Regions from separate parts of the Kosakonia sp. Marseille-Q7440 genome, predicted to be linked through region 1. Evidence: predicted binding sites of a transcription regulator. Region 1 holds the regulator's gene; each other region holds the start of a gene.
The links. Region 1 encodes PhoB, which activates phosphate uptake and scavenging genes when phosphate is short. Its sites were predicted from a motif close to CTGTCATAAAACTGNCNNAT; they were not measured.

Region 1 (7,480 bases):
CGGCGCGGCAGCGGGTGCGCAGACGGTGTTTGCGGTGATTATCGGCACTGGTTGCGGCTCCGGCATTGCGTTCAACGGCAACTCCCATATCGGCGCTAACGGTACGGCGGGCGAGTGGGGGCACAATCCGCTGCCGTGGATGGATGAGGATGAGCTGCGTTATCGCAATGAAGTGCCCTGCTATTGCGGCAAACAGGGGTGCATTGAGACCTTTATCTCCGGCACCGGGTTTGGCACGGATTACCAGCGCCTGAGCGGCCAGGCACTAAAGGGCAACGAGATTATTCGCCTGGTGAACGAGCAGGACGCGGTTGCCGAGCTGGCGCTGAGCCGCTATGAGATGCGGCTGGCGAAGTCGCTGGCGCATGTGGTGAATATCCTTGATCCCGATGTGATCGTGCTGGGCGGCGGGATGAGTAATGTCGATCGCCTTTACCAGACGGTGCCCGGGTTGATGCAGAAGTGGGTTTTTGGCGGCGAGTGTGAAACGCCAATCCGCAAAGCATTGCACGGGGATTCCAGCGGCGTGCGCGGCGCCGCATGGCTCTGGCCGCAGGGGGAATAATGCGCCCATTGATCCGCTGAAACGGAGTAGGCCGGATAAGCGTTTACGCGCCATCCGGCATTTTATCAGCGGCAACATTGCCGGATGGCGGCTTCGCCTTATCCGGCCTACACGGTTCCAGCAACAGCTATTTTTCATTCAGCCCCCATCTTGCAGCGATGGTGTTTACCCCCGCTGAAATCGGCGAACCGGAGCGTGAATGACAAGGTCTGGACGCCATGGATGGCGGACAGAGGCGAACCGAGACAGGGAGCGAGTCCCCGAAGGGGCGAGCAGGTCGAGTCGAGCCGGCCGCAGTCAGGCACGTGAGAGGTGAGCGCAGTGCGCAGCACCGATTTCCTCGCGGGGCCGCGGGGATTGACAAGGGGAGCGCGGCCGCTTCCCTTGTCCCGTTCACCGCATAAGAGATTAATGAAACTCCCCAGCGCCTGGTGAACGGAACCATTCCACCCGAGCCACATACCAGGCTCATTGCCGGATGGCGGCTACGCCTTATCCGGCCTACGACACCGCATACTTCCCATCCAGCTTGCTGTAGCCAAGCCCGTTTATCTTCTTCACCTTAATTTGTACCGGTATTCGCTCCTTCATCGCCTCAACGTGGCTTATCACGCCGATAGTTTTCCCGGTGGCATTTAACGCATCGAGCGCATCGAGCGCCGTGTCCAGCGTTTCGCTATCCAGCGTGCCGAAGCCCTCATCGAGGAACAGCGAATCGATACGCGTTTTATGGCTCACCAGATCGGAGAGCGCCAGCGCCAGCGCCAGGCTCACGAGGAAGCTTTCGCCGCCGGAGAGCGTACGGGTATCGCGCACTGCATCTGCCTGCCAGGTATCGACCACCTCCAGCTCCAGCGCGTCGCTCACTTTGCGCTTGAGCAAATAGCGCCCGTGCAGGCGGGTAAGCTGGTTATTCGCCAGCCAGACCAGGTTATCCAGCGTCAGCCCCTGGGCGAATTTGCGGAACTTATCCCCCTCTTTGGAGCCAATCAGCGCATTGAGATGGCCCCAGTCATCGCAGCGGGCGCTGGCGTGCTCAATCTGCTGTAGCACCGTCTGCTGGCGTTTGCGGTTATCCGTATCCTGTTTGAGCTGCTGGCGCACTTCGCCCTGGCCGGTTGTGTTCTCACGCAGCTGTCGCGCAAGCTGCTCCAGCGCCGGTGCGGTGCTCTCCACGCTGGCATCCGCCGCAAGCCCGGCGGGACGCTGCTGTTGATGGTCAGTGAGCGCCTGCTCCGCACTTGCCGCCAGCGCCTGTTTCTGCTGGCAATCGCTCTCCAGCGTCTGGCGCAGCTGCGCAAGGCGTTGATGCTCGCCATCATCAAGCAGGGCGCGCAGGAAGGCGTCGCGATCGTCAAAAATGCTCGCCGCTAGCGCATCGTTAAACGCCTGCTCAGATTGACGCTCGCTCTCCGCCACCTGCGCCAGTTGCTGATGCAGGGTTTGCCACTGGCTTTGCAGTGCCAGGCAGGCGTCGTGCACTTTTCGCCACCCCTCCAGCGCCACGCGCGCCTCGCCAACGGCGATCTCCTCTTCAGGCAGGGTCTCAAGGATTGGCGCAAGCTGCGCCAATTGTTCCTGTAGCGCGGTAAGTTGCTGCTGATGCTCTTGCCACTGCTGCGCTTCATCGGAGCGGGCAGCCAGCCATGACGCTTCGTCATCTTCGGCGGGCAGTGCCAGGTCGAGCGCCGAAAGCGTTGTGGCAAGGCTTTCGCGGCGGCGCTCAACCGCCTGCTGATACTGCTCGCTCTGCTGGCGCAGATCATTGATCTGCTGTTGCAGGGTCAGGCGCTGATTGAGCAGGTAAAGCTGATGCTCGTAGGCATCCTGCGCGCTTTGCCAGCTGTTGAGATCGCGCTGCGGCTCAAGGGTGACGTTCAGCGCGGCGCAGGCTTTTGCCCACGCCTCAAGCCAGCTGCGCTCCTCGTCCAGGAGCAGTTTTGCTTCGCGCTCATCTTTCTCGTAACGCTCGGCGAGGCCTTTTAACCGCTCGCCGAGCGCCACGCCCGCTTCTTTCATGGTGCGCACTTCGAGATCGAGTGCGTTAAAACGCGTCTGGTTTACCCCCGGCTCGATAGCCTGATAGTGGGCGACCGCCGGGTGCTCCGTTGCGCCGCACAGCGGGCAGGGATGGCCGGGCTGGAGGCGCGCGCGCTCGCTTTCGAGATCCTTAATCCGGCTCTCCAGCTCGCAAATGGTGCGCACCTCGCTCAGTAACTGATTCTTCTCTTTATACTGCTCGCGTTTGTGCGCCAGCTCGGCGGTCAGTTTCTCCTGCTCCGCTTTCAGATCCAGCAGGCTCTGCTGGCGCTGGCTCAACTGCTTGCGCAGCGGCGCGTAGCGGGCGTGCAGGGCGGTAAGCTGCTGGCGCAGCGGGCGGTTTTGCGCGCAGAGCGCCATCGCTGCCGCTGTCTCCTCAAGGCTCATCTCAAGGGTGGAGATTGGCAGGGTGCGCAGGCGCTCCTGCTGGCTCTGCACCCGCTGCTGCGCCGCGAGCCACTGTTTTTTCTCCTCCGCCAGCTGGCTGAAGAGCGCTCGCCAGCCGGTTAACTCACTCTGCCAGCGCTGGAAACGGGCATGCTCGTTTAACCACGCCTCCAGCGTTTGCCGCGACGCAAGCAGGGATGCTTGCTGCTGCGCGGCGCTGGCGAGTATCTGTGCGCGCTGTAACAGGCTGGCTTGTAAGCGAGTATTCACTTCCTCGCTCTGCGTGCGGGTACGCGTCAGGGTTTTACGCTGCTCCTCAAGGCGTTCCCACAGCGGGCGAAGCTGCTGCGCCGGTTGCGCCAGTTCAAGAGCCGCAAGCTGCGGCCTGGCATCATTACGCGCCTGTAGCGCCTGTGCCAGCGTCGCTTTTGCCCGCCCGCGCGCCGCTTGTAGTTCCGCTTCGCGGGTAAGCCACTGCGCCTGGGTCTGCGCGCTGCGCTGGGCGCTCAGCAGTGTCTGCTCTTCGTCAGTCAGTACTTGCAAACGTTGCTCAAGCTGCGCCCGCTGCTCGTTGTCCAGCAGCACGACGCCCTCGGCCTGCGCGCGTAGCTGTTCCAGCTCGCCTTTGGCGCTTTTATGCTTCTCAAACACCATCGCCGAAATCTGCCCGTAGATCTCGGTGCCGGTTAGTTCCTCCAGCAGTTCGGCGCGCTCGCGCGGTTTGGCGTTGAGGAATGCGGCAAACTGCCCCTGCGAGAGCAGCATGGAGCGGGTGAAACGGCCATAATCCAGCCCGGTGAGGGAGGCGGTGAGATCGAGCTTATCTTTGACTTTATCGGCGAGGATCTTCCCCGTTTCGCAGAGCGCCAGCTCGACGCGCGGGGCCTGTAAATTGCCGTCCGCCAGCCCGCGGGCGCGCGTCTGGCTCCAGAAGGCGCGATAGGCCACGCCTTTGACCTCAAACTCCACTTCCGCCAGGCACTCGGCGGTATCGCGCGTCATCAGATCGTTTTGCGACTGTGACAGGGTGCTGAGGCGCGGCGTCTCGTGGTAGAGGGCGAGGCAGATGGCATCCAGCAGGGTGGTTTTCCCGGCCCCGGTGGCCCCGGTAATGGCGAACAGCCCGTTGCTGGCGAAGGGCTCTTCGGTAAAGTCGATTTTCCACTCGCCCTTTAGCGAGTTGATATTTTTCAGCCGTAAACTGAGGATTTTCATGCGTCGTTCTCCTCATCCAGTGCCTGGCGGGTCTCGCTGAACAGCGTATGTAAGCGCGCACTCTGCATCTCGTCGAGCTCCTCCTGCGCCAGCCTGCGGTCAAAGACCTCTTCAACTTTCAACTCGCTCAATGTTTCACGCAGCTCACCGGCGAGCAGGCGGTCGCGCAGTTCGCGGCTGCGGCGCACCAGCAGCACTTCGACCGGCAGATCTTCCGTCACCTGCTGGATTTTGCGCTGCATATCGACCAGGTAATCGCTGCTGACAATCTCAATATCGAGCCACACCGGCGGCGTGGCGGGCGCATCGCGCCACTGCTCAAGCTGACGGCAGATATCGGCAAACTCGCCCTTAATCACCGCCAGCGGCTGAGTGGCGGGTACGTCAAGCGTGGTCACCTCAGCCAGCTTGCCGTCGGCGAATGTCACCAGATTGACACCTTTACTTTTTCCGGTCTCATCAAAGCTGAGGGGGATCGGCGAGCCGCAGTAGCGAATATGCTCCGTGCCGCCGATTTTCTGCGCACGATGGATATGGCCGAGCGCGATGTAATCCGCCGGGGGAAAGTTCTGTGCAGGAAAAGCATCCAGCGTGCCGATATAGATATCACGCACCGCGTCACTTTTACTCGCGCCGACGGTGGTTAAATGGCCGCTGGCGATAATCGGTAACGGCTTATCGCCGCGCAGGTCGCAGGCGGCGTGATACTGCTGCTGATAGTAGTCGGTGATGGCCGCCAGCAGATGCTGCTGTTTTTGCTGCCCGGACATCCCCGCCTGGCTGACGGTAATGTCGCGAGGACGCAGAAACGGCACCGGGCAGAAGACCGCGCCGGGTTCACCGTCGCGGCGATAGAGCAGAAACGGCGCGACGCCCGCGCTGGCGACCACGGTGGTGTTGAGATAAGCGAGGATCTCTTTTGATTCATTCAGGGTCGCCACGGAGTCATGGTTGCCCGCCAGCACGATTAACTGGCAGCCGGTGCGCTGCAAATTAACCACAAAGCGGTTATAGAGCTCGCGGGCGTAGCTCGGCGGCGATCCGGTATCGAAAATGTCGCCGGCGACCACGATGGCGTCGACCTGCTGCTGCCCGGCCGTGGTTAACAGCCAGTCAAGAAAAGCGCTGTGCTCGGCGGCGCGGCTTTTGCTGTAAAAGTTTTGGCCGAGATGCCAGTCCGATGTGTGAAGAATGCGCATAGTGATCCCGTGGCAAAAAAGCATAACGGCGATTATAAACATTAAGCGGGTCAGGGACATCGCCTGGCGCAAATTTGCGTTGTCACAATCGCGCGGGCTGGGTCATATAGCGGTCATGTTATTCATAAATCTGTCATAAAACTGACGCATAATGGCGACGCTATTTATACTGCAGACTAATTAATACAGGGCGAATGATGGCGAGACGAATTCTGGTCGTGGAAGACGAAGCACCGATCCGTGAAATGGTGTGCTTTGTGCTCGAACAAAATGGTTTTCAACCGGTTGAAGCGGAAGATTTCGACAGCGCAGTAAACCAGCTTAATGAACCCTGGCCGGATCTGGTGCTGCTGGACTGGATGTTACCCGGCGGGTCCGGCATTCAATTTATCAAACACCTGAAGCGCGAAGCGATGACCCGCGATATTCCGGTGATGATGCTCACCGCGCGCGGTGAAGAGGAAGATCGCGTTCGCGGCCTTGAGACGGGCGCCGATGATTACATCACCAAGCCCTTCTCGCCGAAAGAGCTGGTGGCGCGCATTAAAGCCGTGATGCGCCGCATTTCACCGATGGCGGTGGAAGAGGTGATTGAGATGCAGGGCTTAAGCCTTGATCCCTCCTCCCATCGCGTAATGACCGGCGAAAATCCCCTCGATATGGGCCCCACCGAATTTAAACTCTTACACTTCTTTATGACCCACCCGGAGCGTGTTTACAGCCGCGAACAGCTGCTGAATCACGTCTGGGGCACCAATGTGTATGTTGAAGACAGAACCGTAGACGTGCATATTCGTCGTCTGCGTAAAGCGCTGGAAGGGAGTGGACACGACCGGATGGTGCAGACGGTACGCGGCACGGGATATCGTTTTTCGACCCGTTTCTGAAATTTGACAGGAGTGTGACGCGTGCTGGAAAGGCTGTCATGGAAAAGGCTGGTGCTGGAGCTCCTCCTTTGTTGTATCCCCGCCTTTATTCTGGGCGCGATGTTCGGCTATCTGCCGTGGTTTTTGCTGGCGGCAGTGACCGGGCTTCTGATCTGGCACTTCTGGAATCTGCTGCGTCTCTCCTGGTGGTTATGGGTCGATAAAAGCATGACGCCGCCGCCCGGCACCGGCAGCTGGGAGCCGCTGCTCTACGGCCTGCACCAGATGCAGATGCGCAATAAAAAGCGCCGCCGTGAGCTGGGTAACCTGATTAAACGCTTTCGCAGCGGCGCCGAGTCGCTGCCGGATGCGGTGGTATTGACCACGGAAGAGGGGATGATCTTCTGGTGTAACGGCCTTGCGCAACAGCTGCTGGGGCTGCGCTGGCCCGATGATAACGGGCAGAACATCCTCAACCTGCTGCGCTACCCCGAATTTACCCAATACCTGAAAAGCCAGACCTTCAGCAAACCGCTCAATCTGGTGCTTAACAACGGTCGCCACTTAGAGATCCGCGTGATGCCCTACAGCGAGCAACAACTGCTGATGGTGGCGCGTGACGTCACGCAGATGCACCAGCTGGAAGGGGCGCGGCGTAACTTTTTCGCTAACGTCAGCCATGAGCTGCGCACGCCGCTAACGGTGTTGCAGGGCTACCTCGAGATGATGCAGGAGCAGACGCTGGAAGGCGCGCCGCGTGAAAAAGCGTTACACACCATGCGTGAGCAAACCTCGCGCATGGAGGGGCTGGTGCGCCAGCTTCTGACCCTGTCGAAAATCGAAGCCGCGCCGACGCATGGCGCAAATGAAGTGATTGATGTGCCGATGATGCTGCGCGTGGTGGAGCGGGAAGCGCAAACCCTTAGCCAGCAAAAACAGAGCTTCAGCTTTGAAATTGATAACCAGTTGAAAGTGCTGGGTAGCGAAGAGCAGCTGCGCAGCGCCATCTCAAACCTGGTCTATAACGCGGTGAACCATACCCCCGCCGGGACGCACATTATCGTGCGCTGGCAGCCGGTGGCGCACGGCGCGGAGTTCAGCGTCGAAGATAATGGGCCGGGGATCGCCGCCGAGCATATTCCGCGCCTCACCGAGCGTTTCTACCGCGTGGATAAAGCGCGCTCGCGCCAGACCGGCGGCAGCGGGCT
Region 2 (7,480 bases), 1.8 Mb from region 1:
CGGGCTTTTGTGCCTGCGCGCGTTCGAACTCGACCGACTCTTCCATGCCGTTGCGCACCCACAGCGCGCCAAGCACCAGCACAATGCTGAACAGGAACGGCAGACGCCAGCCCCAGCTCAGGAACTGCTCATCGGTAGTCAGCGTGCTGATCAGCGACACCAGCCCGGTGGAAAGTAGCAGGCCGACGCCGTAGCCCACCTGAATGCCGCTACTATAAAAGGCTTTCTTACCAGCGGGTGCGCTTTCGACCGCCAGCAGCGCCGCGCCGCCCCATTCGCCGCCAACGGCGAAGCCCTGAATGGCGCGCAGGGTCACCAGCAATACCGGCGCCCACCAGCCAATGGTGGCGAAAGAGGGGAGAATACCGATGCAGGCGGTGGCGATGCCCATCATCCAGACGGTCATCATCAACATCCGTTTACGCCCTAAGCGGTCGCCGAAATGACCAAAGACGATGCCGCCGAGCGGGCGAAACAGAAAGCCGACGCCAAAGGTAGCAAAAGCGGCAAGCGTGCCCATTGCCGGGTCGATCTGCGGGAAAAATTCGCTGTTAAATACCAGCGCGGCGGTAATGCCATAGAGGAGAAAATCGAACCAGTCGACCACGGCGCCCGCAAAGCTGCCCCATGCAGCGCGGCGTGCGCGGTGGGAGGATGGGGTCTGCTCATCGGGTCGGGGGGGAATGAGTGTGGAGTCCATAGCTGTCCTGTCTGTTCCTTACATCTTGCAATTTTTTATTATTAAAACCAGGGAAAGGATTACTCACATCGTATGCGGCAAAATTAAGGCCGCCCTTGAGACTACAGCGACAGCCCGCGCGAGAAAACCCTTTTACACAGATGTCGTATCTGACAGCGTAAAGCGGTCTGATCCTGCGCCTGGTATATCCTTAACAATTCCCGCTATAATCCGGGAAATTTGTTAACGGATTCAGAAGCGAAAATGGCAAAACTTACCTTACAAGAGCAGCTGCTGCAGGCAGGGCTGGTCAACAGCAAAAAGATGGCCAAAGTGCAGCGCACGGCGAAGAAGTCCCGCGTGCAGGCACGCGAGGCGAGAGAAGCGGTAGAAGAGAACAAAAAGGCGCAGCTTGAGCGTGATAAACAGCTTAACGAGCAGCAGAAGCAGGCGACGCTCGCCAAAGAGTATAAAGCGCAGGTGAAGCAGTTGATTGAGATGAACCGCATCACCATTAACAGAGGCGATATCAACTTCAACTTCACCGATAACAACCTGATCAAAAAAATCGTCGTCGATAAGGTAACGCAGGCTCAGCTGATTAGCGGCCGTCTGGCGATTGCCCGTCTGATGGCGGAAAACCGCAGCGAGCCGGAGTACGCGATTATTCCCGCAAGCGTTGCTGATAAAATTGCCCAGCGCGATGCTGACAGCATTGTGCTCAACAGCGCGCTGAGCCAGGAAGCGCAGGATGAAGACGATCCGTATGCCGACTTCAAAGTGCCTGACGATCTGATGTGGTAAGGCGCGCAGAAGAATATCGGGCCAAAAGCGTGGTCTGCGCGGGCAATGTGCTTTACACTGCGCGCGGCAAAATTAGCACAGAACAACGAGTCAACAGGCGGTAAGGCGATGAACGGAAAAATCACAACCTGGTTTAAAGAGAAAGGTTTTGGATTTATCAAAGATGAGAACGGTGAAAACCGCTATTTCCATGTGATCAAGGTCGCCAACCCAGAGCTGATTAAAAAAGATGCGGCGGTGACGTTTGAACCCACCACCAACAATAAAGGTCTCTCGGCCTATGCGGTAAAAGTAGTGCCGGACAGCAAGTATATTTTTATCGCCGGCGAGCGCCTGAAGCTCACCTCGATCAAATCTTACGTTGTCTTCAACGAAGAAGTGCCTGCTGATACCCGTATCGATAAAGAGAGCCCGGTGCTCTCAGTCGGCGTGCTGATGAGCAGCATCCGGCCAAAATCTGATATCAAGCCAGGGGAGATGCGAACGCTGAAAAAGCTGGCGATCACCACCTTCCAGGGCTCAACGCTTATCTTTACGGAAGATGAGATCGATATCGACGCGACGGTGAAACTGCTTAAAGTTTGACGTTATCTGCTGCTTTTAAGGATCCCTTATGAACCACGATATTCCGCTGAAATTTTATGACATCGCCGATGAGTATTCGACGGAGTCCGCGACGCCGGTGAGCGAGTCCGAGCGTGACGCGGTGGCGCACTACTTCCAGCTGCTGCTGACCCGCTTGTCCAATAATGAAGAGATCAGCGAAGAGGCGCAGCAAGAGATGGCCCGCGAAGCCGGCCTTAAAGAGAGCCGCATTGATGAGATCGCTAACTTCCTCAATGAGTGGGGCAACGAATAACGCGGCATAATCCGCAGTTTTTCCTGCTCAGAAACGCAAAAAGCCCGCATTATGCGGGCTTTTTCTTTAACGGTATCAGGTGCCGATAATGCCACCGTCGGATTTGGTGATCACCACCGTGGAGGAGCGCGGTCGGCCATCGGCTTTAAAATCCGGCCAGTTGGAGATGGCGTGCGGATTATTGGGATCGGTGATGTCATCACCGCCTTCACCGGGGTGCTGGATATTGATAAACAGCGTGCGGTTGTCCGGCGTAAAGGCGATACCGGTAATTTCACACCCGCGCGGCCCGGTCAGGAAGCGGCGATAATCATTGCTCCCCGGAATGGTTGCCACCATCTGGTTATTGCCCATCCCTTCATAGGCTTTTTTATTGATGGTGCTGGAGGAGACATCGGTCTGGATCCAGAGCACGCCGCGATGATCGAAGGAGAGCCCGTCCGGGCTGCCGAACTCCGCGCCTTTCATCGAGCCTTTTACTTTCGGGTCGTCACTGTCCGTGCGCCCGGCGAGCACCAGGATATCCCATTTAAATTTGGCTGACGCCGGATCGGCGTTCTCTTCGCTCCAGTGCATGATGTGGCCGAACTGGTTATTGGCGCGCGGGTTGGCCGCATCTACCGGCGCTTTGCCCTCTTTGCCGCGATCGGAGTTATTGGTGAGCGTGCAGTAGACGCTGCCTTTCGCGTGGGTATCGACGGCGATCCACTCTGGTCGATCCATTTTGGTTGCGCCGACCTTATCGGCAGCAAGGCGGGTTTTGATCAGCAGATCGCCCTGGTTGTCGAAGCCGTTGCTTTGATCAAGGCCGTTTTCGCCGAAGATCAGCGGCAGCCAGTCGCCGGAGCCATCTTCATTAAATTTCGCCACGTAGAGCGTGCCCGACTCCAGAAGCTTCATATTCGCCTTGCGATCGCTCGGGTCATATTTGTTATCAGAGATGAATTTATAGATATATTCAAACTTCTGATCATCGCCCATATAGACCACCACGCGGTTATCCGCCGCCAGCGTTACCGCAGCGCCTTCATGCTTGAAGCGGCCTAAAGCGGTATGTTTGCGCGGCTTCGAGGTGGGATCGTAAGGGTCGATCTCCACCACCCAGCCGAAGCGGTTTGGCTCGTTGGGGGTTTTGTCGACGCTGAAGCGCTCATCCACTTCGTTCCAGCGGTAGGACTCATCGCTGTCGCTGATGCCGTAGCGCTTCTCCAGCGCGTTGAGCGGCGCTTTTTTAACAAAAATATCTGACCAGTTCTCTTCGCAGGTGAGATAGGTGCCCCACGGCGTACGACCATTGGCGCAGTTTTGCATGGTGCCCAGCACCTCTTCACCCTGCGGATCGGCAGCGGTTTTCATCAGCGGCTGGTGGCGCGCCGGGCCGCTCAGCTGCATCGGCGTATTAACGGTAATACGACGGGCAAAGCTGGAGGGGCGAACGACTTGCCAGCCCGCATCCGCTTTTTTCACCTCGATAACCGACACGCCCATCGCGTTTTGCCCTTTACGCGCCTTATCGAGATCCCAGTTGGCGGTCCCATCTTTAAACAGCATGCCGTTATCAATGTACTCATGGTTCAGCGCCAGCAGACCGTGCGCCGGGTTCTCTTCGCCCTGCGGCAGGCTAAACCATGCCATACCGTCGTGGTGCATACCGGCCTGCGCCGACTGCTCATCGGTGGTGTTGCTGGCGTCGAATTTAAACTCCGGCAGATTGTCCTTTAAGCCGACGGCATCGCCCCAGCGATAGAAGGGGCGAGCGATGTAGCCTTCCGGCACCGTGACGTTATCGGCGGTCGAGACGGGAATGCTGGTGAAGCCGAGCGACATCGCTTTCGCTAAGGCGGATGGTTTGCTCATCGCCGCGAAGGCGTTTTCGGGCATCAGTAAAGAGGGGAATGAGACCGCCGCGCCGGCGACCATCCCCATTTGCAGAAAGCGGCGGCGTGACATAAACGCGCTGACCACCTCTGAAAACGCGGCGTTTTGGCTTGGGTTACTGATCTCATCGCTGTGCTCTTGCTTGAACACCGATTTAAGGGGTCTGCTCATATCGTTTTCCTGTGATTTCCATAGGCTTGCGTCGCAATGGAGAGCAGTCTAAAAAACTTTTGTTACAAATTTATAACGGTAGAGGCACAGCGGTTTAATAAGACGTGTTTGTTTGGGAGAGGGTAAAGAATAAAAAGCAAAAAGCCCGCTAAAAAGCGGGCTTCTTAAATTTGGCTCCTCTGACTGGGATCGCCTTTGCCAGCAAGTAGCTAATAAGTAAGCTGAATCTGAATTTTCGTTCTGTCAAGACCACCAGAATGACCACTAATTTCTACGTCAATGGACTGCATGAACTGGTGCACTGGAGTGGTGTCAAAGGCCGCCTGAATCGCGAGATGAAAGAGACATTTGGATGTGAGGATTATGTTTATGAGGAATTGATTGCCGAGTTGGGAAGCGCGCTTCTGATGGCGGAGCTGGGGATTGTCGAAGAGGTCTAGCACGAAAGCTATATTGCTTCCTGGTTAAAAGCACTTAAAAACGAAAAACGCTATATATTCAAGGCAGCTAGTGCCGCATCAAAAGCGCGAAGGTCTTTGTTCGTAATGAACTGATTCCACTTCAGGAACGGATCAGCGAAATTAACAAATGGTTTGGCGACGATATCGTAAGTTTAAAACTATGTACTTCAATAGAAGTGTATGAAAAACCGCCGAATTTTTCATCTGCGGTTATAACTAGACAATTTCTACCGCAATAATTGAATAGTTATCCTTTGTTTTCATTTCTTCAGTACACTTTGCAAGCTCGGCACCAAAATCATCAAGATTTTGGTGTTTTTTAGAGATATCTCTAAGCTCTCGCTTACCAAGAACGGAAGAAACCCCATCCGAGATCAGCACAATTCTATCATCTGGCTCAAGTTCGAAAAGTGTTTGGTACAATTTCAATGGCTTATGCGCACCTAAAGCACTTTCAAGTATGTTCTTTCTTGGATAGTCAACAGCGGCTTCCGCTGTTAGGCGGCCTTCCCTAAGCAACCTTGCGACCTCACTATGGTCTTGAGATAATTGCATAAGTCCATTTCCTCGGAGAAGATATGTTCTCGAATCGCCACAATTTATAGCCTCTAGCTGCATGTCTTTTATGATGACAGCAGTAAGTGTTGTGGCCATTCCAGCTAATTCTCCATCTTTTTCAGCGGCATTAAGTATCTCCTCGTGGGCGAAGCGCACCACATCTGCGAACGCAACCGAAAGATCATTTTCAAGAGTTTTACTGATAATATCTACTGCCATTTTAGACGCAGTTTCCCCGCCCTGATTACCTCCAACACCGTCAGCAACACAGCATAGAAGACCTCTGTCAGGTATGTCACAAACTAAGATTGCATCTTGGTTTGTAGCTCTGGGGCCAGGTGATGTAAATGAGTAAATGTTAATCAATGGCACACTCTTAGTATCATATCCGCAATCACAGGGTGTAAGTCACGATAGGTTACACCGATTGAGCGTTCGAGATGACCTATCGCACCACACATCTTCCTTTCAAGTATACTCAATTCTAAAGCTAGCCGCCTAGCTAAATCGGGATGCATGGATGCTCCACATTCAGACACAAATTTCCGCTCAACATACCAGCGATTATGTGATGTCCCCATTAGCAACATTGAAATTAAGATTTCTGACTTACAATTAAGGCTTTCAAGATTTAAAAACTCACTTAATCGATTACAAACACCATCGCACTGCTCAAATGGGAATGAGTAATCAGATGCCCATTTAGCATATGCTTCGCCTAAACGAGTTGCAGCAGCGCTATCTAGCTGAATAATTTTTTGTATTGCGCCTAGAGTTAGTCTCTGGAAAATTGCAGTCGAATTATCATTGGTTATGTTGTCCTCGACATAATCGACTAATTGACGACATACCTGAGAGGCTAAATTCGCTTCATTGGCAAGTGCGTTAATATATGTTGACGCCTCTGCATTTATATTCGTTATTACCGAAGGGTCTATACTAAGAATCGCATCTCTAAGCATCGCGACAGATTGGAAGCGTCGTGAGGGATCTCTTCTGGTGCATACACGCATTATGTGGGCATAAGGACCGGTGTCATTATCAATCTCGCCGCATGGTATACGGTCTGCTGTACCTACGAAATCATGAAGTATGCATCCGACAGAGTATATGTCAGAAAGCGAACTTGCTTTCTTCAAATCAGAAACTATTTCAGGGGCTGTGTAATAATCAGAGCCCATTTTCATACCCGTATGGGTTAGAGCAGATATTTGAGTATCTTTAACGGACATTAGTCCGAAATCACTGATAGCGTAATAAGACCCTTCAGGAGTATTAAAACCAAGGACGTTTTGTGGTTTGAGATCTCTGTGGTAAATTTGCATTGAGTGTATTTCTTCAAGTCCAGATAATATGTCCATAATGGCCCGAAGAAAATTACCATTTAAGTTTCGATTGATGGCAATGTCTTTATCTAGGCTTGAAGTCGCAACTGGCATAAGAAACGATGGCGGATTACTTGTGAGATCTTTAAATAAAACAGGGACTATGTTTTTATGCTTAAGTTGATATTGAATGCTTGCTTCTCTAATAAATCGTTTTCTTACATTTTCTGCTAACTCAGGTGGTAATTCTTGGGGTTGGTTGATTGAAAATGTTTTCCTTGCATATTGGTTTCCATTAGCAATATCTTGAACTAAATCAACATTTCCGAATCCACCACTACCAATACGTTTGATTTCGCTGATCACCATGCAACATTCCTTAGTCGTTATCTTTGAACACAGTTTTAATGCTACTACCGTATCTTATAAAAGGTATGAGAAAGAAAAAAGATCCTCGTTGCGTGACCCTGACCCCGAATATAATCCAGTCGTAATCAGGAATAATCGGCTTCATGTTGGCTGCATATTCTGCCAACCGGCAGATTTCTTAGCGGATTCGGATGGCGTCATCCAGCCCAGTGCAGAATTTGGACGCCTCTGATTATAGTGTATGCGCCAGGCCTCGATTTTGCACCGTGCTTCCTCCAGAGACATGAACCAGTTCTCGTTCAGACATTCCTGTCGCAGCCTGCTATTGAACGACTCCACTGTGGCATTGTGCGTCGGTGTTCCCGGTCGAAAGAAA
Region 3 (7,480 bases), on a different contig from region 1:
TGGGAATAAAAAACCCGGCGCTGATGGCCGGGTTTTTACTTATTCGACAAAGATATGCGGGTAGAAGCGGGAGAGATCTTGGGTGATCAGCGCCCGATCTTCGCGGATGCCGATGCCGGCAGGCTGATCGTTAATAAGCCAGCTGCCGATCAGCGTGTAGCTGTCGCCAAACTTCGGCAGCGGGTAGAACTCCTGCACGATCATCCCCTCTTCGCCGTACGGGCCTTCAACCGACTCGACGGTTTTGCCGTTCTCAATGATCGAGACATTGGCACCTTCACGGGAGAAGATCGGTTTCACCACATACTTCTCCATCGGCGGGTGATCTTCATCGGCAAACCAGGCTGGCAGCAGATTGGGATGATCCGGGAACATCTGCCACAGCATCGGCAGCAGCGCCTTGTTGGATATGATGCTCTTCCAGGCCGGCTCCAGCCAGCGCACGCCGGCATCCTCCAGCTTGGTGGAGAACATTTCCCGCAGCATGTATTCCCACGGATAGAGCTTGAAGAGGTTGCCAATCACCTGATCCTGCAGATCGGAAAACTGCCCCTTTTCACCCAGGCCAATATCTTCGATATAGAGAAACTCGGAGGCCAGCTCCGCTTCGGCCGCGCAATCCTGGAGATACTGCACCGTACCGCGATCTTCTACCGTATCGCGGCAGCAGGTGAAGTGCAGCAGCTGGAAGCCGTGCTGCTCGCGCAGCTCTGCAAAGCGCGCGATAAGCTTCTCCTGCAGGCTGTTGAACTGATCGCTGCCCTGCGGCAGGTTGCCAGCGTTGAGCTGATCTTCGAGCCAGATCCACTGAAAGAATGCCGCTTCATACAGCGAGGTCGGCGTGTCGGCGTTGTTTTCCAGCAGTTTAGGCTCGCCGACGCCATCCCAGGCGAGATCGAGACGTGAATAGAGCGAAGGCTGACGCGTGGCCCACGACTGGCGCACAAAGCCCCAGGTGTGTTTCGGAATGCGGAATTTGGTCATCAGCTCATCGCTGGCAACGACCTTCTCCACCACCTGCAGGCACATCTGGTGCAGCTCGGCGGTGACATCCTCCAGCTTCTCAACCTGGGCAAGCGTCAGTTTGTAGTAGGCATCTTCACACCAGTAGGGCTCGCCATACATGGTGTGAAAATTAAAGCCATACTCCGTCGCTTTCTCACGCCAGTCCGGGCGCTCGCTAATGCTGATTCTTTCCATCGACGTCAGCCACCCATTGAACGGCTGGAGGTACCAGAGGCGCTGCTGCGCTGCATGGTGTTCTGTTTAGCAACAGATTCACCAAAGCCGCCGCGGGTTACGGTGGTGGTGGTCGCCGGTTTCGGTGCTAACGCGGTTTTAGGCACCGTTGCGGTACGGCCCGGCTGCGCTGCGCCGTAACCTTTACCGGAGGCGTCGGTATACTGACCGTAAGCCGGGCTTGCCGGGTTACGCGAACTGAAGAGCGGCTGCTGAGCAAAGCCCGCGCCGCCGCCCATTAGACGGCCCATCATGTAACCGGCCATCAGCGGCATCCAGAAGCTGCCGCTGGACTGGTTCTGCGCCTGGTTTTCTGTGCCCGCCGCACCTACGCCTGCCTGTGCTGGCGCCTGCTGGCACTGACCTTCGCCAAACTCCGCTACGCAATCTTCGCGCGACGCGTATTTCGGCGCGGTACGTTCGGCTTCTTTTAAAGCATTGTTGTACGCGGCTTTACACTCCGCGCTTTTACCCGGATTCGCCGAGGAGCAGTCGTCGGCGTTCTGGTACATGGAAACTGTTTCGTCATTTTGCTCACAGGCTGCCAGCATAAACACGGCGGAGACCGCCAGCGCGACAGGCGTTAAATGACGTGCGCTCCAGCTTTTGCGGAACGTCGCATGATTAATAGTTTTTGTCCGTTTCATTGTTATCTTCCTGTGGACCCAAAGGCATGAATAAACGATCAGGATAGAGGATGGGGGGGCGAAGTTAAAGCGAGGCGGGAAGGCCTTTACGTTGCCTTACGTAAAAACGGGGGCTGTGTGCCCCCGTGATGTATAGCAGATGTTTAACGCGTCAGGCCGGTGCGTGCGGCGGCAGGTTGTGCACCCGCGCCGAAGTTCTCAACCTTAGCCTGCTGCTCCGGGTTCTCCGGTGCCACGCTCTCTGGCGCAGTAGAGATGGATTTGCCCAGCGCACCGTTAAGCGCAACCAGATCCTGCTCGTTCAGCGTACCGAGCGCCTGCTTAATATTAAGCTGGTTAATCAGGTAGTTATAACGAGCGCTTGAGAGCTGCTGCTTCGCGTTGTAGAGCGTAGTGGTGGCATCCAGCACGTCAACAATTGTGCGCGTACCGACCGAGTAGCCCGCTTCCATCGCATCGAGGGAGCTCTGTGCAGAGACCACCGCCTGTTTGTAGGCGTTGATGCTGCTGATCGAGGCGTTGACGTTATTAAAGGAGGAGCGAACGTTCTGCACCACGCTGCGGTGCGCGCTCTCCAGCTGCTCGCTGGCACCCACGAAATTATATTGCGCCTGTTTGACCTGCGAGTTTACCTGACCACCCTGATAGAGCGGCAGGGAGAAGCTCAGGCCAACTTTGTTCTGACCGACGTCGGAGTCGCTGAACTGCGAGTTGTTACGCGTTCTGGAACCGCTGTAAGAGGAGTTCGACACACCGGTAGAGGCAGTCAAATCCAGGGTCGGCAAATGACCATCCTGCGCCTGGCGAATCTGCTCGCGCGCCAGATCCTGGCTCAAACGCGCCTGCAACAGCGTCAGGTTACGTTTTTCCGCCTCTTTCAGCAGATTGTTCACCGGCTGCGGTTTGTCGGTCTTAAAGCTCTGGACGTTCAGCGAGGCCAGTTCCGGATAGTAATTACCGGTCACCTGGCGCAGCGTCTCTACGGCGTTATCCAGTGCGTTACGCGCCGAAACTTCGTTCGCCAGCACGGTGTCATACTGTGAGCGGGCGTTCTGCACATCGGTAATGGCTACCAGGCCAACGTTAAAACGCTGGGTGGTTTGATCTAACTGGCGATAGATAGATTGCTTCTGCGCTTCGGTGTAGGAGAGCGTATCGATGGCGCTCAGCACGTTGAAGTAGGCGGTTGCGGTGTTTAGCATCAGCGTCTGCTGGTCGGTCTGCCAGGTGACATCCTGAATCCCGGCTGTTTTTTCTTGTAAAGTCAGCGCGCGCCATTTCGACATATCAAAAATGGTCTGCGTTAATTGCAGTGAACCGCTGGTTACGTTGGAATCGACGCCCTGGCTATCGCGGAAACCGTTGGTATAGGTGTAGTCTGCCCCCAAACCAAGCTGAGGCAGTAACGGGCTACGCGCTTCATTGATCTTTTCGAAGGCAGCATCGCGGTCGGCGGCGGATTTACGCAGATCCGGGTTGCTTAAACGCGCCTGCTGATAAACCTGTAACAGGTTTTCTGCCTGGCTCATCGCACTGAAACCGGTCAGGCTCAGGCCGATAAAGAGGGGGAGCAATTTCTTCATTTGCATTCCTTGTTGTGAAGCAGTACTAGCGCTGATCTAAATTGGAAAAATAATCGCAGATTCTACCAGAAGTACGCACCGCGAAAGCTTGGCGTAACGTGCCATCGGCATAAATTTGCATCAATCTAACACATAGCGCTTGAAACACGCGTAAAACAGGCTTGAAAATCCACCGATTTATCATCACTTCATATGAGATGCCGCCAATGAATAAGCCAGACTCATCCATCGTCACTTTCACAAAAAATGATGTAGAAATTATTGCACGGGAAACACTCTACACCGGTTTTTTTTCGCTCGTTCGCTATCGTTTTCGCCATCGTCTTTTTAATGGCGGAATGAGCGGCGAAGTGCAGCGTGAAATTTTTGAACGCGGTCATGCCGCAGTCTTGCTACCCTATGACCCTGTGCGCGACGAAGTTGTGCTGATCGAACAGATTCGCATTGCGGCATTTGATACCAGCGACACGCCGTGGCTGCTGGAGATGGTTGCCGGCATGATCGAAGTGGGCGAGTCGGACGAAGAGGTCGCACGGCGTGAAGCGGATGAAGAGGCCGGTTTAGCGGTCGGACGCGTAAAAAGGATGCTGAGCTACCTGGCAAGCCCGGGCGGTACCAGCGAGCGCACTGCCGTACTGGTTGGTGAAGTGGATGCCACACAGGCCTCAGGTATTCATGGCCTTGTGGATGAAAACGAAGATATTCGTGTTCATGTGGTGAGCCGGGAACAGGCTTACCAGTGGGTAGAAGAGGGGACAATTGACAACGCAGCGTCTGTCATCGCCTTGCAATGGCTGCAGCTGCATTATGAGAGCTTAAAAAACGAGTGGAAAAAATGAAGCGTTACACACCTGACTTCCCGGAAATGATGCGCCTGTGCGAAACCAATTTCGCCCAGCTGCGCCGCCTGCTACCGCGCAATGACGAGGCGGGCGAAGCGGTAAGTTATCAGGTGACCAATGCGCAGTACCGATTAACGATTGTTGAATCCACCCGCTACACTACGCTTGTGGAGATCGAACAGACCGCGCCTGCCGTCAGTTACTGGAGCCTGCCCTCAATGACAGTGCGCCTGTATCACGATGCGATGGTGGCCGAAGTGTGTTCGAGCCAGCAGATCTTTCGATTTAAAGCGCGGTATGATTACCCCAATAAAAAGTTGCATCAACGCGACGAAAAGCATCAAATTAACCAGTTTCTGGCCGACTGGCTGCGTTACTGTTTAGCACATGGAGCAATGGCGATTCCGGTTTGTTAGCGTCGTGAAACCTAAGGACACCATTTGGAAAGCCTGTTAAACCTCTCTCTGGGGAGTGAGTCCAGAGTCAGGGTATTACAAATAACCGATTCTCACCTGTTCGCCAAAAAGCATGAAACGCTGTTAGGGGTTAATACCTGGGAAAGCTATCAGGCGGTACTGAACGCAATCCGGGCTCAGCAGCGTGCGTGCGATCTGATCGTCGCCACCGGCGATTTGGCGCAGGATCATACCGCTGCGGCTTATCAGCACTTTGCTGAAGGTATCGCAAGCTTCGACGCACCCTGCGTCTGGCTGCCGGGCAATCACGATTTTCAACCTGCCATGTACAGCGCGCTGCAGGATGCGGGCATCTCCTCCGCGAAACGTGTTTTTGTCGGTGAGCAGTGGCAAATCCTGCTGCTCGACAGCCAGGTGTTCGGCGTTCCGCACGGTGAACTAAGCGAATTTCAGCTCGATTGGCTGGAGAAAAAACTCGCCGACAGCCCGCAGCGCCACACGTTACTGCTTCTGCATCACCATCCGCTGCCGTCCGGCTGCAGCTGGCTCGATCAGCACAGCCTGCGCAACGCCGCGGAGCTGGATAACGTGCTGCAACGCTTTCCTAAAGTGCGCACACTGCTGTGCGGCCATATCCACCAGGAACTCGATCTCGACTGGAATGGCCGCCGCCTGCTGGCAACGCCGTCGACCTGCGTGCAGTTTAAGCCGCACTGCGCCAGCTTCACGCTGGATACCATCGCGCCAGGCTGGCGCTGGCTGGATCTCTACCCTGATGGAACGCTGCACACCGAAGTGTGCCGCCTGGCGGGGAGTGAATTCAGGCCCGATACCGCTTCAGAAGGCTATTGATGTCAACGCTTCTTTATCTCCATGGGTTCAACAGTTCGCCCAGCTCCGGCAAAGCGACGCAGCTGGCGCAATGGGTCGCTCAGCATCATCCGCATATTGAAATGGTGGTGCCGCAGTTGCCGCCCTATCCGGCCGAAGCCGCAGAGATGCTGGAGTCGCTGGTGCTTGCACGGGGCGGAAAAACGCTCGGTATTGTCGGCTCTTCGCTCGGCGGTTATCTGGCGACCTGGCTCTCGCAATGCTTTATGTTACCGGCGGTGGTGGTCAATCCGGCTGTGCGGCCGTTTGAATTGCTGGCGGATTATCTTGGCCCTAACGAGAACCCCTACACAGGGCAGCAATATGTGCTAGAGTCTCGCCATATTTACGAGCTCAAAGTGATGCAAGTTGACCCGCTTGAGGCGCCGGATCTGATCTGGCTGCTGCAACAAACCGGGGACGAAGTGCTCGATTACCGCCAGGCGGTGGCCTATTACGATGCCTGCCGCCAGACAGTTGAAGAGGGCGGAAATCACGCCTTCACGGGCTTTGAGAAACATTTCACACAGATTATCGATTTCCTTGGGCTTGAATAAGCCGCCGGAAACGATGCGATCACTATCTACGAATACACCATGACGCAATCCTATAACGCTGATGCCATAGAGGTACTCACCGGGCTTGAGCCGGTTCGCCGCCGTCCGGGGATGTATACCGATACCACGCGCCCTAACCATCTGGGCCAGGAAGTTATTGATAACAGCGTGGATGAAGCGCTGGCGGGCCACGCGAAGCGCGTGGAGGTCATTCTTCACGCCGATCAGTCGCTGGAAGTTATCGACGACGGGCGCGGCATGCCGGTGGATATCCACCCGGAAGAGGGCGTTCCTGCCGTCGAACTGATCCTCTGCCGCCTGCACGCGGGCGGGAAGTTCTCCAACAAAAACTACCAGTTCTCGGGCGGCCTGCATGGCGTCGGTATTTCGGTGGTTAACGCCCTGTCACGCCGCGTGGAAGTGACCGTCAAACGCGACGGCCAGGTCTACAGCATCGCCTTTGAGAATGGCGACAAGGTGCAGGATCTGAAAGTGATCGGCACCTGCGGTAAGCGTAATACCGGCACCAGCGTTCACTTCTGGCCGGATGAATCCTTCTTCGACAGCCCGCGCTTCTCCGTCTCCCGCCTGATGCATCTGCTGAAAGCGAAAGCGGTGCTCTGCCCCGGCGTTGAGATTGTCTTTAAAGATAATGTGAATAACGCCGAGCAGCGCTGGTGCTACCAGGATGGTCTGAACGACTACCTGAGCGAAGCGGTGAATGGCCTGCCGACGCTGCCGGAAAAGCCGTTTATCGGCAACTTCTCTGCCGAAACGGAAGCGGTGGACTGGGCGCTGCTCTGGCTGCCGGAAGGCGGCGAGCTGCTGACCGAAAGCTACGTTAACCTCATCCCGACCATGCAGGGCGGTACCCACGTTAACGGCCTGCGTCAGGGCCTGCTTGATGCGATGCGCGAATTCTGCGAATACCGCAATATCCTGCCGCGAGGCGTGAAGCTCTCGGCGGAAGATATCTGGGATCGCTGCGCTTACGTGCTGTCGGTCAAAATGCAGGATCCGCAATTTGCCGGGCAGACCAAAGAGCGTCTCTCCTCACGTCAGTGCGCGGCGTTCGTCTCCGGCGTGGTGAAAGATGCCTTCAGCCTGTGGCTGAACCAGAATATTCAGACGGCGGAAATGCTGGCCGAGTTGGCGATCTCCAGCGCCCAGCGCCGCATGCGCGCCGCCAAAAAAGTGGTGCGTAAAAAGCTTACCAGCGGCCCGGCGCTGCCCGGCAAGCTGGCGGATTGCACCGCGCAGGATCTCTCGCGTACCGAACTCTTCCTGGTGGAAGGGGACTCCGCGGGCGGATCGGCGAAACAGGCG
Region 4 (7,480 bases), 390 kb from region 1:
ACCAATGAGATCCAGACCTGCTCCCGCGAGCAACTGGTGAACACCTATGACAACACCATCGTCTATGTCGACTATATTGTTGATAAAGCGATTAAATTACTGCAATCAAAACAGGACAGGTTTACCACCAGCCTGGTTTACCTCTCCGATCATGGCGAATCACTGGGTGAAAATGGCGTTTACCTGCACGGGCTGCCCTACTCCATCGCGCCCGCCACGCAGAAACATGTGCCGCTGCTGATTTGGCTGTCGCCGGATTACCAGACGCGTTACGGCATTAACAGCCAGTGTGTCTCGAAAAATGCGCGGGAGAAGGCCTACTCGCAGGACAACCTCTTCCCGACCATGTTGGGTATACTGGGCGTCAGCACCACGGTCTACCATCCTGAAGACGATATCCTTACGCCGTGCCGGGAGCAGGTGAAATGAAAATTCTGGTGATTGAAGATGATGCGCTGCTGCAACAGGGGTTAATTCTCGCGATGCAGAGTGAAGGCTACGCCTGCGATGGCGTCTCGACCGCCCATGAAGCGGCGCTCTGCCTGGCGGGTGGCCACTACAGCCTGATTGTGCTCGATCTCGGCCTGCCTGATGAAGATGGCCTGCATCTGCTCAACCGGCTGCGCAAAGAGAAATATACCCTGCCGGTGCTGATCCTCACCGCCCGCGATACCCTCGACGATCGCGTGGCGGGGCTTGATACCGGGGCGGATGATTACCTGGTAAAACCCTTTGCCCTCGACGAGCTTAATGCCCGCATCCGCGCGCTGCTGCGCCGTCACCACAATCAGGGTGATAACGAGATCGTTCACGGCAACCTGACCCTGAATGTCACTCGCCGCCAGGCGTGGCTGGAGGGGCAACTGCTGGAGCTGACGCCAAAAGAGTACGCGCTCTTATCGCGCCTGATGCTGAAAGCCGAAAGCCCGGTGCACCGCGAAATCCTCTACAACGATATCTACAACTGGGATAACGAGCCGTCGACCAATACGCTGGAGGTGCATATTCACAATCTGCGCGACAAGATCGGCAAGTCGCGCATCCGCACCGTGCGCGGCTTCGGCTATATGCTGGTGGCACCGCAAGAGCGGCCTGAGTGATGGCGATGTTCGACTTTCGTCACTGGAGCCTGCGCCGCCGGCTGCTGCTGACCATCGGCGGCATTCTGCTCTTCTGCCAACTGGTCAGCGTCTTCTGGCTCTGGCATGAGAGCGAAGAGCAGATCCAGCTGCTGGTGCAGACGGCGATCCACAACCACAACAACCGCAAACATATTGAGCATGAAGTGCGTGAAGCGGTGGCGAGCCTGCTGGTGCCCAGCCTGCTGATTATCGGCCTCGCGCTGCTGCTCTGCATGCAGGCGGTAAAAGCGATCACCCGCCCGCTCTCCGAACTCCAGCAGGAGCTGAATAAGCGCACGCCAAATAATTTGCAGCCTATCACTCTCGATCAGAGCGTCAGCGAAGTGGAGGCGGTCACCTCAGCGATTAACGATCTGGTCTCGCGCCTGACCTTGACCCTCGACCGCGAACGGCTCTTTACCGCCGATGTCGCCCATGAGCTGCGAACACCGCTTGCCGGGCTGCGTCTGCACCTTGAACTGATGGCAAAAAGCAGCGGCATGCAGGTCGAGCCGCTGGTGCAGCGTCTCGATCAGATGACAGAAAATATCGCCCAGCTGCTGCTTTTAGCGCGGGTGGGGCAATCTTTTTCCGCCGGTACCTATCAGCAAGTGACGTTATTAAGTGATGTGGTGCAGCCAATGGAAGAGGAGCTGCGCACCATGCTGGCGGCGCGCGACCAGCGTCTGGTGATGCCGGTTGACGGCGAAGGAATGGCGGTAGCGGGCGATGCCACCCTGCTGCGACTGCTGGTGCGTAACCTGGTGGAGAATGCCCATCGCTACAGCCCGGTCGGCAGCACGATCGCTGTACGGCTGGAGCAGGCGGAAACGCCGGTGCTGGCGGTAGAAGATGAAGGACCGGGAATTGATGAGAGCCGCAGCGGCGAGCTGAGCAAAGCGTTTGTCAGAATGGACAGCCGTTACGGCGGTGCCGGTCTCGGCTTAAGTATCGTCACGCGTATCGCGCAACTGCATGACGCGCAGTTTTTCCTGCACAATCGGCTGACACAAAATGGGGTGCGGGCGTGGGTCAAATTCAGCGCGCCCGACCGGGGGACGATCAGTAGCTCAGCAGCCAAAAATGGGTAAAACCGAGCACTACCGCCAGCGCGCAGGCGACGGCAAAACACTCACGAACGGTAATTTGTTGCATCACGCTCTCCTCCACGAAAACTGAGGAGAGTGTGACAGGGCTATGTTAAGTCAACATTAAGAGGCGACAATAAACAGCTCGCGCAGTTGATGAAGCTGATCGCGCACCTTCGCCGCCTCTTCAAACTCCAGATTCTGCGCATGCTGCATCATCTGCCCTTCCAGTTCATGAATTTTCTGTTGCAGCGCTTTCGGCGTCAGGCCCAGATCGGATGCATCTGCCTCCACCGGCGAGCGGGACTTGCCGCGCCCTTTGGCTTTGGTTTTCGCCAGCCCCTGGCCCAGCGCCAGAATATCCACCACCTTCTTGTTGAGCCCCTGCGGCGTAATGCCGTGCTCTTCGTTGTAGCTCTGCTGCTTCTCGCGGCGGCGCTCCGTTTCGCCAATCGCTTTCGCCATCGACGGCGTGATCTTATCGCCGTAGAGAATCGCTTTGCCGTTGACGTTACGCGCCGCACGACCAATGGTCTGGATAAGCGAGCGTTCGGAGCGCAGGAAGCCCTCTTTATCCGCATCGAGAATGGCAACCAGCGAGACTTCCGGCATATCCAGCCCCTCACGCAGCAAGTTGATGCCGACCAGCACATCGAACTCACCAAGACGCAGGTCGCGGATAATCTCCATACGCTCGACGGTGTCGATATCGGAGTGCAGGTAGCGCACCTTCGCGCCGTGCTCGACCAGATATTCGGTCAAATCTTCTGCCATGCGTTTGGTCAGGGTGGTCACCAGCACGCGCTCGTTGATCTCGACGCGCTTGCGGATCTCGGACAGCAGATCGTCGACCTGGGTCGCCACCGGGCGCACTTCGATAATCGGATCCAGCAGGCCGGTTGGGCGTACCACCTGATCGATCACCTCTTCGCCCGATTTCTCCAGCTCGTAGTTGCCCGGCGTCGCGGAGACGTAGATGGTCTGCGGGGCCAGGGCTTCGAACTCTTCAAACTTCATCGGGCGGTTATCGAGCGCCGACGGCAGACGGAAACCATACTCCACCAGCGTCTCTTTACGCGCCCGGTCGCCGCGATACATGCCGCCGATTTGCGGAATGGTGACGTGGGATTCATCGACCACCAGCAGCCCATCGGCAGGCAGATAGTCAAACAGCGTTGGCGGCGCTTCGCCCGGCCCGCGCCCGGAGAGGTAGCGCGAGTAGTTTTCGATGCCGGAGCAGTAGCCCAGCTCGTTCATCATCTCCAGATCGAACTGCGTGCGCTGGGTAATACGCTGCTCTTCCAGCAGTTTATTGTTCTCCAGCAGAAACTTCCGCCGCTCCGCCAGCTCGACTTTGATCTCTTCCATCGCCTGCACGATGCGCTCGCGCGGCGTCACGTAGTGGGTTTTCGGGTAGATGGTAAAACGCTGAATGACGGATTCAATATGGCCGGTCAGCGGATCGAAGAGCGACAGGCGCTCAACCTCTTCGTCAAACAGCTCAACGCGCAGCGCCAGATCGTCCGACTCCGCCGGGAAGATATCAATCACTTCGCCGCGCACGCGGAAGGTGCCGCGCTGGAACGCCTGGTCGTTACGGGTGTACTGCAACTCCGCCAGCCGGCGCAGGATCGCGCGCTGATCGATGATCATGCCATTGGTGAGGTGCAGCATCATCTTCAGGTAGAGGTCAGGATCGCCCAGACCGTAGATGGCGGAGACCGATGCCACCACGACCACATCTCGCCGCTCCAGCAGCGCTTTGGTGGCCGAGAGACGCATCTGCTCGATATGTTCGTTAACCGACGCATCCTTCTCGATAAAGGTGTCCGAGCTGGGTACATAGGCTTCCGGCTGATAGTAGTCGTAGTAGGAGACGAAATACTCTACCGCGTTATCCGGGAAGAACTCTTTCATCTCGCCATAGAGCTGCGCGGCCAGCGTCTTGTTGGGTGCCAGCACCATGGTTGGGCGTTGCAGATCGGCAATCACATTAGCCACGGTGAACGTCTTCCCTGAACCGGTTACCCCGAGCAACGTCTGGTGCGCGAGCCCGTCTTCCAGCCCTTCCTTGAGGCGACGGATTGCTTCAGGCTGATCGCCGGAGGGGCGAAAAGCGGAATTCAGTTTGAACGGTTTACTCATGAATGGCACCTGATGAGGAGTGGGGCAGGTAAGACAGTTTACTCACCATGCGCATTTTTGCCAACCGAAGATACTGGATGAAAAAACAGTAGCAGGCAAGCCGATCTCATCTACCGCAGTGCAAAACATCGCATTGTGGCTGCGATTGGACGATCGGTAAGCGATTAAACCTCGCGTTAAAGGTTATCCCCAGAATTTTTGCCCTTTTAACATTTGTCAAGATGATGTTTGACGCTTTTATGGCAGTCGGTGACACTTTTCTTACACCCATTGCTTTTATTTAAACGTTTGATTAAAAAAGAAAATATTAAAAAGGCGGGTTTCACACCAATTCATGCGCAGGCCGCGCCGCCTCTCGCTTGCCACACGTTTTCTAACTCTAATACACAAGGTTATCCACAGGAATAGTGGATAACTGCCGCCAGCCCATACCCCCCGCCCCTCGCCAAACACCCCCTCTGCGGCAAAAAGGGTGCGGGAAAAATTTTTTATCGACTCTTTTCGACAATTATCGGCTAACGATGCGCAGGATCCGCCTGGGATCCTTCTCACAATTTCCCCCGCCGTTGCACCACCAGCCGCTGCGGTAAGCACTGGCAAAGTGCAGAATTTTTACCTGGGTTTGCGCGCCATCACGTTTTTTTCGCACGCTTTCTCAGCCGTCTCCGAAAAAAATGCCCTTTTCACGTTCTGGCAAGCCTTTTGCAGTTGACCGTAGTGAAAAGCAGTCATACCTGATGGGAACAAGGAGCGGATCATGTTGAGCTTACATGCGGTGAACCACTATTACGGCGACCAACATACGTTATGGGATATCGATCTGGAGTTAGCCCCCGGCCTCTGCACCTCGCTGGTCGGGCTGCCGGGTATGGGAAAAACCACGCTGGTGAACTGCATTACCGGCAACCTGCCGGTGGAGAGCGGCAGCATGATCTGGCAGGATGCGGGCGCGCCGCCGCGCGATCTGCTGACACTGCAGGCCGAGCACCGCAGCGCGGTTGGCATCGGCTATGTGCCGCAGGACAGGCGCATTTTTTCGCAGCTGACGGTGGAGGAGAATCTGCATGTGGCGATGCGCGCCGCCGGTGACGCAGGCCAGAGCCTGAGCCGCGAGATCTTCGATCTCTTCCCGGAGCTGTATGGGCTACGCCAGCAGCGTGGTGCGACGCTGTCGGAGGATAACCAGCAGCAGCTGTCGATGGCGCGGGCGCTGGTAACGCGCCCACGGTTGTTGATCCTCGATGAACCGACGCGCGGCCTCGGCCAGGCGTTTATCCATAAACTGGGGAATTTGATCGTGCGGCTCAATCAGGAGTTTGGCATGTCGATCTTGCTGGCGGAGCAGCAGCTGTCGCTGATCCGCCGGGTAGCGGATCGTTTCTGCCTGCTGCACCGCGGGCGGCGCGTGGCCGGGGGCGATATCAGGCAGTTAGATGATCCTTTGCTGGCGCACTGGATGTCGCCGGAGTCAGTACGCTGAGATCGAGATAGTGGCCGGTTGCGGCGGTTTCCGGCGCATCCGCCAGCCACGGGATCTCACCGATCAGCGGCGCGGGCAGCACGCGTTGCAGCGTCGCCATATACTCCTGGTGGCGTTTACCCGGCTTGACCACATCATTAGCGATCCACCCTGCCAGCCTCAAGCCTGCCTGCTGCACTGCCTGGGCGGTCAACATCGCATGGTTGATGCAGCCAAGCTTGACGCCAACCACCAGAATCACCGGCAGGCGCTCTGCGGTGGCCCAGTCGGCAAAGGTCAGCGTCGGCGAGAGCGGCGTAAACCAGCCCCCTGCCCCTTCCACCAGCAGCCAGTCGGCCTGCTGCTCCAGCTGGCGTAAACCGGCTGACATCACTTCCGCCTCTATCGGCTGATTCAGGTCGGCGCTAACAATGTGCGGCGAGGTCGGCTCGGCAAAGGTATACGGGTTAACTGTCTTATAGGTGAGCAGCAAACTGCTGTGGCGCTGCAACGCCAGCGCATCGCTGTTGCGCAGCCCATCGGGGGTCATCTCGCTGCCGGAGGCGACCGGTTTATAGCCCGCACTGCGCAGCCCGCGCAGGTTCGCCGCCTGCAACAAGGCGCAGCTCGCCACGGTTTTACCCACTTCGGTATCGGTTCCGGTCACAAAATAGCGTTCAGTCACGGGTTATCACTCCCCAGAAAAGTTGATAGGTCAGCGGGAACTTGCCCTGCTGTTGCGGCCAGGCTTCCTGTAAGCGCTGCAACTTGCCGCGCGTCAGCCCCTGCTGGCGACCAGCATGCAGATGGGTGGCACCAATCCCTTTAAGGGATCGCAGGGCGCTGGCGGCATCGGCAAACCACAGGGTGACGGTGTCAATGCCGCAGCGCAGCGGCCAGTCGCGCAGCGCCTGCTCAATCTCCGTTGCGGGCAGAAAGCGGTTGGCGTGGGGCAAGCTGTCCAGCGCGCGCCAGGCCTGGTTCAGCTCCGGTAACGAGCCGTCTGCCAGCGTGGTAAAAGCGATATGCCCGCCCGGTTCGGTGACGCGGCGCAGTTCGCTCACTGCCTGGCGCAGATCGTCGCACCACTGCACCGCGAGGTTGCTCCACGCCAGCGAAAAGGTCGCGTCTGCCAGTGGCAGCGCTTCGATATCGCCGGTGACATAACGCGCGGCGCTCTGCTGCTGGCGGGCTTCTGCCAGCATAGCGGGCGAGAGATCGAGCGCCGTGACATCGCAGCCTTGCGCGCGCCAGTAGCGGCTCATCGCTCCAGGCCCGCAGCCAGCGTCAATCACCCGCGCAGGATTAATGTCGCCCAGCTGCGCCAGCAAACAGTCGGCGCTGAGCCGCTGTAACTCATCGTGTCGCGCGTAGCTTTGAGCCGCGCGACCAAAGGCGGCGGCCACCGCCTGTTTATTCACCGCCATGCAGCGCCTCCAGCAACCTGTCGATATCCTCTGGCTGATGCGCGGCGGTTAAGGTCAGGCGCAAACGCGCCGTGCCCGGCGGCACCGTTGGTGGGCGGAGGGCAGTTGCAAATAGCCCCTGCTGGCGCAGAGTGTGGGCGAGGCGCAGCGCGCGGCTGTTGTCGCCAACAATCAGTGGCTGAATGGCGCTGTGCGAATCCGTCACTGCCAGATCCAGCCCGCGCACGCCGTCACGAAAAC

Region 2: a site for PhoB is predicted at 4,451-4,470, ahead of ACWPW2_RS12505 (PhoX family protein). Genes of this name have one in related genera too.
Region 3: a site for PhoB is predicted at 3,584-3,603, ahead of nudF (ADP-ribose diphosphatase). Genes of this name have one in related genera too.
Region 4: a site for PhoB is predicted at 4,581-4,600, ahead of uvrB (excinuclease ABC subunit UvrB). Genes of this name have one in related genera too.

Annotation. Positions count from the first base shown of each region.
Region 1 is NZ_CBCPLT010000001.1:854,043-861,522, forward strand. Features, by position in the region: gene mak (fructokinase) at 1-565, shown strand, start outside; gene sbcC (exonuclease subunit SbcC) at 1,067-4,207, opposite strand; gene sbcD (exonuclease subunit SbcD) at 4,204-5,406, opposite strand; gene phoB (phosphate response regulator transcription factor PhoB) at 5,604-6,293, shown strand; gene phoR (phosphate regulon sensor histidine kinase PhoR) at 6,315-7,480, shown strand, end outside.
Region 2 is NZ_CBCPLT010000001.1:2,662,436-2,669,915, reverse strand. Features, by position in the region: gene shiA (shikimate transporter) at 1-700, opposite strand, end outside; gene ACWPW2_RS12520 (DUF2058 domain-containing protein) at 944-1,483, shown strand; gene ACWPW2_RS12515 (cold-shock protein) at 1,592-2,068, shown strand; gene ACWPW2_RS12510 (DUF2543 family protein) at 2,097-2,342, shown strand; gene ACWPW2_RS12505 (PhoX family protein) at 2,418-4,391, opposite strand; partial or broken gene ACWPW2_RS12500 (zincin-like metallopeptidase domain-containing protein) at 4,658-4,945, shown strand; partial or broken gene ACWPW2_RS12495 (hypothetical protein) at 4,912-5,091, shown strand; gene ACWPW2_RS12490 (PP2C family protein-serine/threonine phosphatase) at 5,069-5,782, opposite strand; gene ACWPW2_RS12485 (serine/threonine-protein kinase) at 5,773-7,104, opposite strand; partial or broken gene ACWPW2_RS12480 (IS3 family transposase) at 7,246-7,480, opposite strand, start outside.
Region 3 is NZ_CBCPLT010000002.1:776,252-783,731, forward strand. Features, by position in the region: gene ACWPW2_RS17635 (glutathionylspermidine synthase family protein) at 40-1,200, opposite strand; gene ACWPW2_RS17640 (DUF1190 family protein) at 1,206-1,886, opposite strand; gene tolC (outer membrane channel protein TolC) at 2,030-3,469, opposite strand; gene nudF (ADP-ribose diphosphatase) at 3,676-4,308, shown strand; gene ACWPW2_RS17655 (DUF1249 family protein) at 4,305-4,727, shown strand; gene cpdA (3',5'-cyclic-AMP phosphodiesterase) at 4,752-5,579, shown strand; gene yqiA (esterase YqiA) at 5,579-6,154, shown strand; gene parE (DNA topoisomerase IV subunit B) at 6,194-7,480, shown strand, end outside.
Region 4 is NZ_CBCPLT010000001.1:1,243,291-1,250,770, reverse strand. Features, by position in the region: gene eptA (phosphoethanolamine transferase EptA) at 1-429, shown strand, start outside; gene pmrA (two-component system response regulator PmrA) at 426-1,100, shown strand; gene pmrB (two-component system sensor histidine kinase PmrB) at 1,100-2,212, shown strand; gene uvrB (excinuclease ABC subunit UvrB) at 2,333-4,354, opposite strand; gene ACWPW2_RS05670 (hypothetical protein) at 4,863-5,003, opposite strand; gene ACWPW2_RS05665 (ABC transporter ATP-binding protein) at 5,112-5,834, shown strand; gene bioD (dethiobiotin synthase) at 5,776-6,498, opposite strand; gene bioC (malonyl-ACP O-methyltransferase BioC) at 6,491-7,240, opposite strand; gene bioF (8-amino-7-oxononanoate synthase) at 7,227-7,480, opposite strand, start outside.